DNA from 3 places in the Rhizobium sp. M10 genome. Region 1 is predicted to be linked to each of the others. Evidence: riboswitches for the same ligand, from Rfam matches in the RefSeq annotation. Region 1 holds a riboswitch; each other region holds the start of a gene.
The links. A riboswitch is a leader RNA that binds a small molecule or an ion and turns the genes downstream of it on or off. The one in region 1 is predicted to bind thiamine pyrophosphate.
Positions count from the first base shown of each region.

Region 2: another riboswitch for thiamine pyrophosphate. It lies ahead of CO671_RS11325 (ABC transporter permease); the one in region 1 lies ahead of thiC (phosphomethylpyrimidine synthase ThiC).
Region 3: another riboswitch for thiamine pyrophosphate. It lies ahead of thiM (hydroxyethylthiazole kinase); the one in region 1 lies ahead of thiC (phosphomethylpyrimidine synthase ThiC).

Region 1 covers NZ_NWTA01000013.1:180,171-184,911, forward strand. Annotated here, with positions in the region: gene CO671_RS21450 (DNA repair exonuclease) at 1-1,118, opposite strand, end outside; TPP riboswitch at 1,410-1,541, shown strand; gene thiC (phosphomethylpyrimidine synthase ThiC) at 1,637-3,469, shown strand; gene thiO (glycine oxidase ThiO) at 3,472-4,458, shown strand; gene thiS (sulfur carrier protein ThiS) at 4,455-4,652, shown strand; gene CO671_RS21470 (thiazole synthase) at 4,654-4,741, shown strand, end outside.
Region 2 covers NZ_NWTA01000005.1:364,107-368,847, forward strand. Annotated here, with positions in the region: gene CO671_RS11315 (ABC transporter substrate-binding protein) at 1-466, opposite strand, end outside; partial or broken gene CO671_RS11320 (ABC transporter ATP-binding protein) at 535-1,346, opposite strand; gene CO671_RS11325 (ABC transporter permease) at 1,343-2,149, opposite strand; TPP riboswitch at 2,358-2,471, opposite strand; gene soxR (redox-sensitive transcriptional activator SoxR) at 2,804-3,274, shown strand; gene CO671_RS11335 (SDR family oxidoreductase) at 3,395-4,165, shown strand; gene CO671_RS11340 (metalloregulator ArsR/SmtB family transcription factor) at 4,268-4,609, shown strand; gene CO671_RS11345 (LysR family transcriptional regulator) at 4,689-4,741, shown strand, end outside.
Region 3 covers NZ_NWTA01000024.1:55,327-60,067, reverse strand. Annotated here, with positions in the region: gene CO671_RS27505 (invasion associated locus B family protein) at 1-288, opposite strand, end outside; TPP riboswitch at 993-1,089, shown strand; gene thiM (hydroxyethylthiazole kinase) at 1,138-1,941, shown strand; gene thiE (thiamine phosphate synthase) at 1,938-2,573, shown strand; gene thiD (bifunctional hydroxymethylpyrimidine kinase/phosphomethylpyrimidine kinase) at 2,570-3,379, shown strand; gene CO671_RS27485 (GNAT family N-acetyltransferase) at 3,780-4,259, shown strand; gene CO671_RS27480 (glycoside hydrolase family 3 N-terminal domain-containing protein) at 4,284-4,741, shown strand, end outside.

The DNA of each region.
Region 1 (4,741 bases):
ACCATCTCCCTGACATCGTCGCGAAACCCGCTGCGGGCGATGACCTCGTCCCGCATCAGCGCGCCGAGCTCGATGACGGGATCGGCAACGGCTTCGTCGGCGAGGGGCACCGGCGCTTCGAAGGCGAGCTCCAGCTTCTCGATCCAGGTCCGGCCGATGCGGTCACCGCGCTGCTCGGCTTCCGCCTGCATGAGGTCGACATCGCGGCGAAGCTGCCAGGAGAGCGGCGTGCGACCGGAAAGCCTGAGGCGCGCGACGAGATGCGGCGAGGCCGTATGATCGCGCTGCGCCGTCAGTGCCGCTTCGATCACCATGGCCGCATCACGCCAATCATCGACACCCGTGAGGTCGACATCGACGCGCTCGAACTGCGCGATGCTGGTGCGCCGCTCCTCGACCGTCACCGTCCGGTCGTCCGCCACGGTCACCAGCGACACCGTCTTGACGCCCGACTCGTTGATGTCGCGGCCTTGCGGCATGCCGGGCATGATGACCGTCGCCGTGCCGGGATAGTGGCTGCGCTGATGAAGATGGCCGAGCGCCCAGTAGTCGAATCCCGAGGCGTGAAGGTCGAGCACGTTACAGGGCGCATAAACGTCATGGCCGGCCGATCCGGCAAGGCTCGTATGCATGATGCCGATATTGACCGCACCTGCGACCGGCGGCTTGAACTTCGGCAGAAGCGGGTCCGGCGCCTGCGGCTTGGCGAAGCTCAGACCGTGGATCGCGATCGACAGACTGCCCTTCGTCGCCTCCACGGTCTCGGCGTGGCCGCCGAAGACCCTCACCGTATCGGGCATCACCAGCTCCCTGGCGATCTTCGACATCGCATCGTGATTGCCGCGGATCTTGAAGACGCAAATCCCCGCCCGGTGCAGCCGTTCCAGCTGGCTTGCCAGGAAGCGCGCCGTCTTCATCGACGTCTGCTCGCCGTCATAGAGATCGCCGGCGATGACCAGCGCATCGACCTGCTCCTCGAGGCAAAGGTCGACGATCGCGATCAGCGCCTGCCGGCTGGCGTCACTCACGAGATCGGCCAGCTCGGCGTTGCGAAGCGCCAGCGACCGCAGCGGAGAGTCGAGGTGGAGATCGGCAGTGTGAACGAAACGATAAGCCATGAATGCAGAAATCGCGTTGCGACAGAATGATGAGCCGGTGCCGTCGGACAGATGAACGCGCGGTCGCTGTCACGTGGCCGTGAGGATGAGAATATGGAGCACGCGTCCAAGGGGCGCGAGCGAAATGGCCCGGCAAACCGGCCCATCCACAATCAATGTTGCTCGACCGGGGCCGGTCCGGCCGCCGGCACACTCTACGATACCAGCCGATCGGCGACCAGCATCGACAGCCACTGCCTTGAAACGCAAAAGGGCTTCTTGACACAAAGGCCGCTGCGGTCTTTGATGGCGACCATTCACCAGGGGTGTCCCGGCAAGGGGCTGAGATTCTGCTAGACGATTCGGCTTTGCCGATTGTGGCGCAGTGACCCGTTGAACCTGATCCAGTTCATACTGGCGTAGGGACGGTGCGGACGCTGCGGCTGTTGGGCGGATTTTCGCTTTGTCGCGCAAGGCGTCTTTCCATCATTCCAACACTGGAACTGGGTCTCCAAACGTCAAACCTTGGAGCCTCATCCATGAATATTGTTGCACCCCAGCTTACTCCCGTCGTCACTACCGGCTCGCTTCCGGCCTCGACCAAGATCGTCAAACCCGGAACGCTCTATCCGGATCTGCGCGTACCGATGCGCGAAATCAGCCTTCACCCGACCTCCGGCGAGCCGCCGGTTACGGTCTATGATTCCTCCGGCCCCTATACCGATCCGGCCCATATGGTTTCCATTGACGCCGGGCTGCCGCGTTTGCGCGAAGCCTGGGTCAGGGCGCGTGGCGACGTCGAAGCCTATGAAGGCCGGGTGGTGAAGCCTGAAGACAATGGTTTTGCCACGGGCGAGCGGCTGACGCCGGAATTTCCCATTCGCAACACGCCGCTAAAGGCAACGGCCGGACGCGCCGTCACCCAGCTCGCCTATGCGCGTGCCGGCATTATCACCCCGGAAATGGAGTTTATCGCGATCCGCGAAAACCTCGGCCGGCAGGCCGCGAAGGAGGCGCTCGCGCGCGACGGCGAGAGCTTCGGCGCGCATGTTCCGGATTTCGTGACGCCCGAATTCGTGCGGCGGGAAGTCGCCGAGGGCAGGGCGATCATCCCCGCCAATATCAACCACCCCGAAACCGAACCGATGATCATCGGCCGCAATTTCCTGGTGAAGATCAACGCCAATATCGGCAATTCGGCGGTCACCTCGTCGATGGCGGAAGAGGTGGAGAAGATGGTCTGGGCGATCCGCTGGGGCGCCGACACGGTCATGGACCTTTCCACCGGCCGCAACATTCACAACATCCGGGAATGGATCATTCGCAATTCGCCGGTTCCGATCGGCACGGTGCCGCTTTACCAGGCGCTCGAGAAGGTGAACGGCATTGCCGAAGATCTGACCTGGGAAGCCTATCGGGATACGCTGATCGAACAGGCCGAGCAGGGCGTCGATTATTTCACCATCCATGCCGGCGTGCGGCTTGCCTATATCCCGCTCACCGTCAATCGCGTCACCGGCATCGTCTCACGCGGCGGCTCGATCATGGCCAAGTGGTGTCTGCATCACCACAAGGAGAGTTTCCTCTACGAGCATTTCGAGGAAATCTGCGACATCTGCCGTGCCTATGACGTATCCTTCTCGCTCGGCGACGGTTTGCGTCCGGGGTCGATCGCGGACGCCAATGACGCAGCGCAATTTGCCGAACTCGAAACCCTCGGCGAATTGACCAAGATTGCCTGGGCGAAGGACTGCCAGGTGATGATCGAGGGCCCCGGCCATGTGCCGATGCACAAGATCAAAGAGAATATGGACAAGCAGCTCAAGGTCTGCGGCGAAGCCCCCTTCTATACGCTCGGACCGCTGACGACCGACATCGCGCCGGGCTATGATCACATCACCTCCGGTATCGGCGCCGCCATGATCGGCTGGTTCGGCACGGCCATGCTCTGCTACGTCACGCCGAAGGAGCATCTGGGGCTGCCCGACCGCAGCGACGTCAAAACCGGCGTCATCACCTACAAGATCGCCGCCCATGCCGCCGATCTCGCCAAGGGACATCCGGCCGCCCGCATCCGCGACGACGCGCTGTCGCGCGCGCGCTTCGAATTCCGCTGGGAGGATCAGTTCAACCTCTCCCTCGACCCGGATACGGCCCGCTCCTTCCACGACGAGACCCTGCCGAAGGAGGCGCACAAGGTGGCGCATTTCTGTTCGATGTGCGGCCCGAAATTCTGCTCCATGCGAATTTCCCACGACATTCGCGCCGAAGCTCAGAAAGAGGGATTGGAAGCGATGGCGGCCAAGTACCGCGATGGCGGCGATCTCTACATGCCGGTCGCAGAGGTCGCGAAAACTCCCGCCGGAGAATGATCATGCGCGTTCTCGTCAAAGGGGCCGGCGTTGCCGGCCTCACCGTTGCCTGGCAGCTCTATCGCCACGGCTTCCGCGTCACCCTTGCGGAGCAGGCCGACAAGGCCGGCGCCGGCGCATCCGGCTTTGCCGGCGGCATGCTGGCGCCGTGGTGCGAACGGGAAAGTGCGGAGGAGCCGGTGCTGACGCTCGGTCGCCTTGCCGCCGATTGGTGGGAGGCGGCATTGCCCGGCCATGTCAATCGCCGGGGAACGCTTGTCGTGGCGGGCGGGCGCGATGCCGGCGAGCTCGACCGCTTTTCCCGCCGGACAAGCGGATGGGAATGGCTGGACGAGGCGGCGATCGCCGCTCTGGAGCCTGATCTCGCCGGCCGCTTCCGCAGGGCGCTGTTCTTCCGGCAGGAAGCGCATCTCGATCCACGGCAGGCGCTCGCCGCCCTGGCCGCAGGGTTGGAGGACGCCCGCATGCGTCTCATGCTCGGCGTCACGGGCGAAGCTGATCTTGCCCATTATGACCGGGTAATCGACTGCACCGGTGCCGCCCAGATCGGCCGGCTGCCTGGATTGCGCGGTGTTCGAGGCGAGATGCTCTGCATCGAAACAGGCGAGGTCAGTCTCTCCCGCCCCGTCCGCCTGCTGCATCCGCGCCACCCGATCTATATCGTGCCGCGCGAAAAAAACCGCTTCATGGTCGGGGCGACGATGATCGAAAGCGACGATGCCGGCCCGATTACCGCGCGTTCGCTGATGGAATTGCTGAACGCCGCCTACGCCTTGCATCCCGCCTTCGGCGAGGCACGGGTTACGGAAACCGGCGCAGGCGTGCGGCCCGCTTATCCCGACAATCTGCCGCGCGTGACGCAGGAGGGACGCACCCTCCATGTCAACGGCCTCTACCGCCACGGCTTTCTGCTGGCGCCGGCCATGGCCGCAGAGGTCGCGCGGCGTCTTCTCACAGAACAAGGACCTCAGGAAAGGAGGGCGTCATGACCTTCATCATCAATGGCGAGGAACAGGAGGTCGCGGCCGCGACGCTCGCAGATCTGCTTCTCGCTCTGGACTACGAAGGCGGGTGGCTCGCAACCGCGGTGAACGGCGAACTGGTGCACCGCGAGGATCGCGCCGATTTCGTGCTCGGCGAGCGCGACCGCATTGAAATTCTCTCACCGATGCAGGGAGGCTGACATGCTGAAACTCTACGACGTCGAGGTCCATTCCCGGCTGCTGCTCGGCACCGCCCGCTACCCATCGCCCGCCGTCCTGGCAGAAGCCG
Region 2 (4,741 bases), on a different contig from region 1:
CGTCATTGCGGATCATCGCGGAGATCAGAGCGCTCTCCCAGGTGCCGCCAAAGCCGCCATAGGTCTTGCCGTCGAGATCTTTAGGGCTTTTGATGTCGTCGCGTCCGGCCTTATAGATCAGACGCGCGGTTTCGGTCTGGACGACGCCGTAGACCATCTTCACGTCACCGCCGCCGGCGCGCTGCGTCATGGCCTCGATCTCGCTGCTGATGCCGAAATCGGCGACCCCGTTCGACACCAGCGTGCCGGCGCTGGTGTCGGTAAAGGGTAGAATTTCGACGTCGAGACCGGCGGCGGCATAGAAGCCCTTCGCCTTGGCGACATAGATGCCGATATGGTTGGTGTTGGGCGTCCAGTCGAGCGCAATGCGAACCTTTGCCGGCGCTGACTGGGCGAAGGCGGTGCGGCCGGCGAGGCTTGTCGCCAGGGCGGCGAGGATCGTCTGTCGACGGGTGAGAAGCAGCATGGTGACCTCCTCAGGTCTCTAGAGCATGATGCCGAAAAGTGTGAGCGGTTTTCGGACGACATCATGCTCTAACTCTTTAAATTGGAACAGGATTCTGATTTAGGCCGACCGGCCTAAAATCATCCTGTTCTAGCGGATGAAGCAGGGTTTGCAGGATTTCGGTCTCGATCGCCTGGGCCGCCGGCGAGCCGAGATCGGCGATGCTTCTCGGGCGGGGCAGGGGAACGCGGAATTGGCGGATGATACGCGCCGGGCGCGCCGATAGCACGTAGATCCGGTCGGAGAGGAACACCGCCTCGCGAACGTCGTGGGTGATCAACAAGGCCGTCCAGCGATGTTGCGTCCACATGCCCTGCAGCCATTCCTGGATCTGCGTGCGCGTCAGCGCGTCCAGCGCGCCGAAAGGCTCGTCGAGCAGCAGCATGTCCTGGCTCTGGACGACGGTGCGCAACAGCGCGGCGCGCTGGCGCATGCCGCCGGAGAGCTCGGCGGGATAATGGTGTTCGAAGCCGGCAAGGCCGAAATGCTCGAACAGCGGCGCCACGGTGGCGCGGGCGGCGCGACGGCTCATGCCGCCCACCTCCAGGCCGAGTGCGGCATTGTCGATGATCCGGCGCCAGGGCATCAGCGCGTCGCGTTGCGGCATGAAGGCAAAGGAATGCGGTGCCTGTTCCAGCGGGGCGCCCTTGAAGAGCAAGGCGCCTGAATCGGGTCGAAGCGCCTGGGTCAGCAGTCGGAGTACCGTCGACTTTCCGGAGCCGGAGGGGCCGACGATCGAGACGAACTCGCCGCTTGCGACAGCGAGCGAAATGTCGCCGAGCACCTGCATGCCGTCGAAGGATTTCGAAATCTTGCGCAGTTCGACCAGTTCATCGGTCATCGGCGGCGCTCCCCGGACGGTTGCCAGGGCATGACGAGGCGCTCGATCATCAGCGTCACTCCGAAGAGGCAGAGTGTCAGTACGGCGCTGACGACGACGGCGGCGAGGACGAGATCCGGCCGGAAATTGTTCTTGGCGTTGAGGATATAGATGCCGAGGCCGCGTGCGGCTCCCGCATATTCGGCAAAGATCGCGCCGACGACGGCATAGGTGATCGAGATCCTGAGGCCGGCGAAGAAATAGGGCAGCGAGGAGGGAAGCCGGGCCAGGCGGAAAATGCGCCAGCGGCTTGCCTTCATCGAGTTCAAGAGTTCAGCGATGTCGCGGTCGGTTGCCTCATAACCCTGCAGCAAAGCGACGAGCAGCGGGAAGAAGGTGACGAGCGCAACCAGCAATATCTTCGGCAACAGGCCGAAACCGAACCAGAGGACGACGAGGGGCGCGATCGCCACCAGCGGCAGGGTCTGGCTCGCAATGAAGATCGGCAGCAATGCCCGGCGCATGAAGGGCATGAAATCCATCAGGATCGACGAGACGAAAGCGAAGGCGAGCGACAGGGCGAAGCCGCCGAGTGTGGCGCCGAGCGTCGGCCAAGTGTTTGATATCAACGCTTCGCGGTTCAGCCAGCCCTGGGTCAGGATGCGCGAAGGCGCCGGCAGGATGGACGGTTTGATGCCGGAGAGATCGACATAAAGTTCCCATGCGGCCAGAAAAGCAAAACCGGCGAGCAGGGCGGGGGTCGCCCGGTAGAGGGCGGCACCGAGCGCGGCAAGGCGCGAATCCGATGGTGGTGGCGATGTCATCAGCGTCGATTTCAGGCTTTCGTCCGGCTGCATGATTCTTCAGGTCGGAATCGATCCAAGGACAAAATCATGCAGCGATTCAAAGTGCCGCGGCGCCCTTGGCGCGCTTGAAAAGTCGCGCGGCGCCGCAGATGCGCAAACCTGTCGAAGACATCGGGAATGGTGCCGGCCAGCCTGCCGGATATCGGAAAGGGTGACACTTGTGCGCCGGAAAACATCTGAACCTCGCTCCGCTGGCATTACCCAGATCAGCTTTGAAGGGTCCGGAGGCTTGCGCTTCTCATCTCAGCCCCGGCGACACGGAGCTCCCCTGTTATTTCAGCGAAAACTATCATCGGGGTTTTCTTACCGCAACCGCAAAATCACACATCCGTCCGCCGGGTCGGAACGGAACCGCGGACGCGAAAAAACACCCGGGCGGAGTCCTGCCCGGGTGTTTTCCGAGGTTCCGTACCTGCCGGGAACGGAACCCGAGCTCGTCTCAGGCGGATATATCGGCAGGACGCGGCCGTGGCGAGGGTGGCAAATGCCGGCGCCATGATTTCAGTCCGCTATCGACCGGGTGATCTGACTGTCGCTCCTTCCTGCACCTGGGCTTTACGCCCGGGGGAGCAGGCGTTATAAAACCTCAACTAATATTGAGGTCAAGAGGCGATGGATACGATCACCGTTACGCCGCTCGGCAGGCTTTTGACGGTCGGCGAAGTGGCGGAACGCAGCGGTCTTGCCGTCTCGGCATTGCATTTCTATGAGGCCAAGGGGCTGATCTCCAGCATCCGCACGCGCGGCAATCAGCGGCGTTACGGACGTGACGTGCTTCGCCGGCTCGGCATCATCAAGGTGGCGCAACGTGTCGGCATTCCGCTTTCGGAAATCCAGACGGCGTTTGCCTCCCTGCCGCAGGGGCGCACGCCGACGGTTGCTGACTGGCAGACGCTGTCGGCGCGCTGGAAGAATGAACTCGACGAGCGAATCAGACGGCTCAGCCTGCTGCGAGACCGTCTGACCGGCTGCATCGGCTGCGGCTGTCTGTCGATCGACAGCTGCCCCTTGCGCAATCCCTGCGATCGGCTTGGCGAGGAAGGGCCGGGTGCGCGGCTTCTGGAGAGCGGGAACGAAAGCTGAGCCTCCCGGAGCTCTCTCCTGCGCGGAAAGATCGATGCGTGCCTTTCTTTCGGCCGGCGCGCGCATATGTTAAGGGCGAATGACGCAACCGGCGGCATCGTCCGCGAGGAGGACGGCTTCGTGTTCCATCCGAGACTATTCGAAAATCGCAATGTCGTCGTCACCGGCGCCGGGCGGGGCATCGGCCTCGAGGTGGCCCGGCAGTTCCTGGACTGCGGCGCGAAGGTGATCGTCCATACCGGGCGCAAACCGGGACGGGATCTGCCGGATTTCCTGCTGACGGCTGAATCGGAAAGACGGGCGCTGTTGCTCAACGCCGATTTCACCGCGGTCGGCGGCGCTGCGCAATTTGCAGAGGACGCTCTCGCCTTCTTCGACAAGGTGCATGTGCTCGTCAACAATGCCGGCACCATGCTCGGCCGTTTTCCGGCCGCGACGCTGACCGACGCGGATTATGAAGCGATCGTGCGGCTGAACCAGACGTCGGTGGTGGCGCTGACCCGGGCGCTGTTGCCGGCATTGAAGGCGGCCGAAGGCGCGGCTATCGTCAACACGGTTTCGATTTCAGCGCTGACTGGCGGCAGTCCCGGTTCTTCGGTCTATTCGGCCTCGAAAGCCTTCGTTTCCACCTATTCCAAGGCGCTTGCCCGTGAGCTGGCGCCGGATGGCATCCGGGTCAATTGCGTCTCGCCGGGAACGATCGAGACGGATTTCCATGAGCGCTATTCCTCCCGCGAAAAGCTGGAGCAGACGCGAAAATCCATTCCCCTGCAACGGCTCGGCACGGCCGAGGATTGCGCTCCCGCCTATCTGTTCCTGGCGTCTTCTTCGCTCTCCGGATACATTACGGGCCAAGTCCTCGAGATCAACGGCGGTCAGCTTATCTGCTGATTTACTTGGACCTTTTTTGGCATTTCATCACATTTGACGAATTCGCTTGTGCGAATATGCTATTGTGCTGATCTACCTTTTGCTTCCCTTCCGAGATGCCGAATGCCGTTGCCTATACCGGAGCCGGGGATGACCGGCCAGGAATTGCACAAACTCGCTGCAAAAGCCCATGAAGCGAGCGATCTGCTGAAGGCGCTGGCGCATCAGAGCCGACTTCTCATCCTCTGCATCCTCGCGAATGAGGAGCGGACAGTGGGTGAAATCGAGAATATTCTCGGCATACAACAGGCAATGGTCTCGCAGCAACTCGCGCGTCTGAGGCTCGAAGGGCTGGTCAATACGCGCCGTCAGGGCAGGCTGGTCTATTACAGCATCGGCAATCTCAGCGTGCTTGCCTTCCTCGAATCGCTGTTCGATCTTTTTCCGGCTGCCGAAAGCGGTTAAAGCATGTCGGGTCGCGCGGCGGCTGCCGCGCAGAAGATGGGCTGGATCCGGATGATATCATGCCGGGTCGGGAGACCGGATGATCGACAAGCTGGAATTCTTCATCGCCCTTGCCAATGAAAAGCATTTCGG
Region 3 (4,741 bases), on a different contig from region 1:
CGGCGCCGAGATCGCCAGCGTCAGGATATTGACGGGTTTGCCGTCCCTGGCGACTTGCGCCACCTGAGCGACTTCGCAGGCCTCGGTGCCTGCCGAACCCGTGCAGCGATAATACCAGTCGTCGAATTTCTGCGATTTTATCGCCGGCGCAGGTTGCGCCGGCGCCTGTTCCGGTTCTTGACCATCAGGAGATTGCGAAAAGGATGGGCTCGTGCAGGCGATCGATATCAGAATGGGGGCGATCGTCCAAAGGACCCGCTTCATGCCGCTTTTCAAAAATTTCTTCATTTAAAATGCAACTTCAGGAAGATTTTATTTTGGTTGGAAGTCATATCGCTACAATCCGCAATTTGGTCAACCTTAACGTGTCAGCACGGTAAAGTTTGCGTTAGGTATTTATTTCGCGTTCTGGGAGATTACGCTCAGTTTGCCCGAGACCCCATTCGCAACGAAATCGCCAACAGATTCCGAAATTCGAATAAAACCGCTTGGCGACGGACATGAGACGATGCGCAACTTACGCGAAGCTGGTCACCTGCTCGTTTTTATTGAAAATCAGGCGTATAATCGGATAGGATGAATAATTCCGCATCGGCGGCCATCCAGAAAAATCTGCGAAAGATGAGCCGTACTCATTTTGAAGAAAAGACATTCCAAGGCGCCGGCTTTATCCTCGATGCCGCCTACGAATACTGAGATGTATTTCAGAAATTCGTCACACCCGCGGGTTGCTGCGACTGTTCTTCTCGGAAGGGAAAGGACAACCGAATGGTGAAAAGGCGGCGGCCAATGCAGCCTGGGACGGAATCCGTGGGCCGTATTCGGGAAAACCTGATCAAGACCCGAATCGGCGGCAAGCTCTCGGCCCCCGTAAAGCCCGGGCCTGGCCGTCGAGGATGATAGCGTGTCCGCAGCGGACTTCACGCGCCGCGCCGTCGCAGGACTGTCATTTTCGGGATGACATCCGCCCCGTTCTCTGCGAAAAAGAACCCGATGAGAGACAGGGGCGTTCGTCGACAGGCGGGCTGAGAAGCACCCTTCGAACCTGAACCGGATAATGCCGGCGGAGGGAGTCGCTCGGGGTCGCGGTCCGCCGCACGAATGACCCCGTGCTCGCCCCCGCCTGAAAGGGGCCACATGCAGACCAGGAGCACACCAGGAGCCATGCTGAAGGCGATGCGCGAGAAGCCGCCGCTCGTTCAGTGCATCACCAATTATGTCGCGATGAACATCGCCGCCAATGTTCTCCTGGCCGCGGGCGCCTCGCCGGCCATGGTGCATGCGGCTGAGGAAGCCGGCGAGTTCGCCGTCATCGCGAGCGCGCTGACCGTCAATATCGGCACGCTGTCGACGCAATGGATCGACGGCATGCAGGCGGCGGCGAAGGCGGCGACCTCGGCCGGCAAACCCTGGGTGCTCGATCCGGTCGCCCATTATGCCACTGCCTTTCGCCGCGATGCGGTCGCTGCTCTGCTGGCGCTCAAACCCACGATCATCCGCGGCAACGCTTCCGAGATCATCGCGCTTGCCGGCGGCGAGAGCCGCGGCCAGGGAGTCGACAGCCGCGATCCGGTCGAGCAGGCCGAAGGTTCGGCGCGATGGCTGGCCGCGCGGCAGCAGGCGATTGTCGCCGTCACCGGTGCCGTCGATTTCGTCACCGACGGCGAGCGGGCGGTGCGCATCACAGGCGGATCGGCCTTGATGCCGCAGGTCACCGCGCTTGGCTGCTCGCTCACCTGCCTCGTCGGCGCCTTTGCCGCCACCGTGCCCGAGGATCTGTTCGGCGCGACGGTCGCCGCCCTCGCAACCTTCGCCATCGCGGGCGAGGAGGCAGCGCTCGGTGCGGCCGGTCCCGGCTCCTTCGCATGGCGCTTCCTCGACGCGTTGAACGCGCTCGATGCCGAAACGCTCGATGCCCGGGCAAGGATATCGGCGGCATGAAGAGTTTCGACCTTTCGCTCTATCTCGTCCTCGATCCCGATCTCTGCGCCGGGATCGGCATGGTCGAGACCGCGCGTCTTGCCGTTGCCGGCGGCGCGACGATGGTGCAGCTGCGCGACAAACATGCCGGCACGGCCGGGATGATTACGACCGGACGCGCCTTGAAACAGGCGCTTGATGGCACCGGCGCCCGCCTCATCGTCAACGACGATGTCGAGGCGGCGATCGCCATCGGCGCCGACGGTCTGCATATCGGCCAGGAGGACATGGATGCGGTGAGCGCGCGGGCGATGATCGGTCCCGGGATGATCCTCGGCCTGTCGGTCGAAACCGAAGCGCTTGCCGCTGCCGTCGATCCCGATGTCGTCGACTATACCGGCGTCGGCCCGGTGTTTGCGACCCCGACCAAGGCCAACCACAAGCAGCCGATCGGCTTTGACGGTCTTGCCAAGCTGGTGGCGGCCTCGCCGGTGCCCTCGGTTGCGATCGGCGGCCTCAAGGCGGACCATGTGGCCGCCGTCTTTGCCGCAGGCGCAAGCGGGCTTGCCGTCGTCTCCGCCATCTCGGGCACGCCGGATCCGGAAGCGGCGACGCGCCGCATCGCCGCTGAAATCCGAAAGGTCCGTGCATGATCCGCAACGTCCTCTCCATCGCCGGCTCCGATCCCTCGGGCGGCGCCGGCATCCAGGCCGATCTCAAGGCCTTTTCCGCCCGCGGCGTCTACGGCATGGCAGTGCTGACCGCGCTGACGGCGCAAAACACCCAAGGCGTCACCGGCGTGCATCTGGTGCCGCCTGCATTCGTTGCCGATCAGATCAACGCCGTCTTTGCCGATGTGCGTGTCGATGCCGTCAAGATCGGCATGATCGCCAATGCCGGCATCGCAGAAGCCGTTGCTGGAGCGCTCGCCGATCGGCGCGGCATCCCCATCGTCATCGATCCCGTGATGATCGCCAAGGGCGGTGCCGCCCTGCTGGCGCCCGAAGCCATCGATGTGCTTACCCGCCGGCTGCTGCCGCTGGCGACGCTGCTGACCCCGAACCTGCCTGAGGCCGCCGCCCTGCTGCACCAGCCGGTCGCGACAAACCGCGCCGAGATGGCGGCGCAGGCCGAGCAGCTGCGCGCGCTCGGCCCGGCCGCCGTACTGGTCAAGGGCGGTCACCTCGACAGCGAGGAAAGCCCCGACGTGCTTGCCGCGGCCGACGGCCTGCACTGGTTCGAAGCCCGACGCGTGCCGACCAAGAACACCCACGGCACCGGCTGCACGCTGTCGAGCGCGCTGGCGGCCGAGCTTGCCAAGGGCGCCTCGGTGCCGGAGGCGGTCGCCATCGCCAAGGATTATCTCGCCGGCGCGGTTGCGGCTTCAGGCAGCCTCACCGTCGGCTCCGGCCACGGCCCGGTGCACCATTTTCATGCGCTTTGGAAAGACGGGTACTGAGGGCTGCCGCCCCTCATCCGCCTGCCGGCACCTCTCCCCGTAAACGGGGCGAAGGGGATATGCTGCAACCTCTCCGTTCCCCAAACTTTTCGCGGGGCACGTCCCCTCTCCCCGTTCTTACGGGGAGAGGGTTAGGGTGAGGGGCAGCCAACGGACGTCAACTGAACGGCCGTGGCCTTATGCCGAGCATTACGAAAGAGAAGTTGCCCACTTTGTCAGGCCCGGCCCTCCCCGGGCCGTTTTTGCGTTCGGCAACCAGCTTGCTTTTGAGCGGGAGCATCGGGGCGAGCAGCGTCGCGCCATTTGAAAAACGCAGTTGACAAGCTCAGCCAGATAGCCAAGTCTATGACATTAAAAGGGGATATATTCCGCAATAACGGAATATGAGGAGGAATGACCGGTGCCAGACCTGCTTGTGAGTCTATACTCCACAAAGCTTGCCGATCTGAATCGGAAAGCCGATCATATCGGTGTCTCCATCCGCCCGGCCCTCCCCCCGGAACTGCATCTCGTCGTCGATTGGGTTCGCGAACGGTTCAGCGAGAACTGGGCAAGCGAGGTCTCGGTCGCCTTCTCCCGCCAGCCCGTTGCCTGCCTGATCGCCGTCGACGGCCGTGAGCTGCTAGGCTTTGCCTGCTACGACACGACGGCGCGCGGCTTCTTCGGCCCGACCGGAGTCGATCCTGAAGCCCGCGGCAAGGGTATCGGGCTCGCGCTGTTTTCCGCCTGCCTTCAGACCATGAAGACGCTTGGCCATGCCTATGCCTTTATCGGCGATGCCGGCCCGGTCGATTTCTACGCCAAGACCGCAGGCGCAATCACCATCCCCGCCCCCGACAAGGGCATCTACGAAGGCATGCTGAGAAGCATGCCGACATGACCATCTGATACCGGAGCACCAGAATTGTCCTCGACCCCGCTCGCCCTTTTCGTCGGCCTTCCCAATCCCGTGATTTCGGATGATGAATTCGCGCTGTTTCGCGAGACCAATCCGCTCGGCCTCTTCGTCGGCCGGCGCAATCAGCGCGAGCCGGAGCAGACCAAGCGGCTGATCGAACGCTTCCGGCAAGCCGTCGGCCGCGACGACGCCCCGGTCTTCACCGACCAGGAGGGCGGCCGCGTCCAGCACCTCGATGCCGGCCCCTGGCCGCTCTTCCGCAGCTTCGGCCAGTTTGCCGAACTAGCGCGCCGCGATTTCGAGCTCGGCAGAAAAGCGCTGCGCCTTTCCTCCCAGGCGATGGGCGCGATGATGACGGAACTCGGTCTTTCCAGCGGCTGCTCGCCCGTTCTCGACCTCGTCTTCGAGACGACGAGCGCGGTCATCGGCGCCCGCTCCTTCGGCCCGGATCCCGATGTCATCGC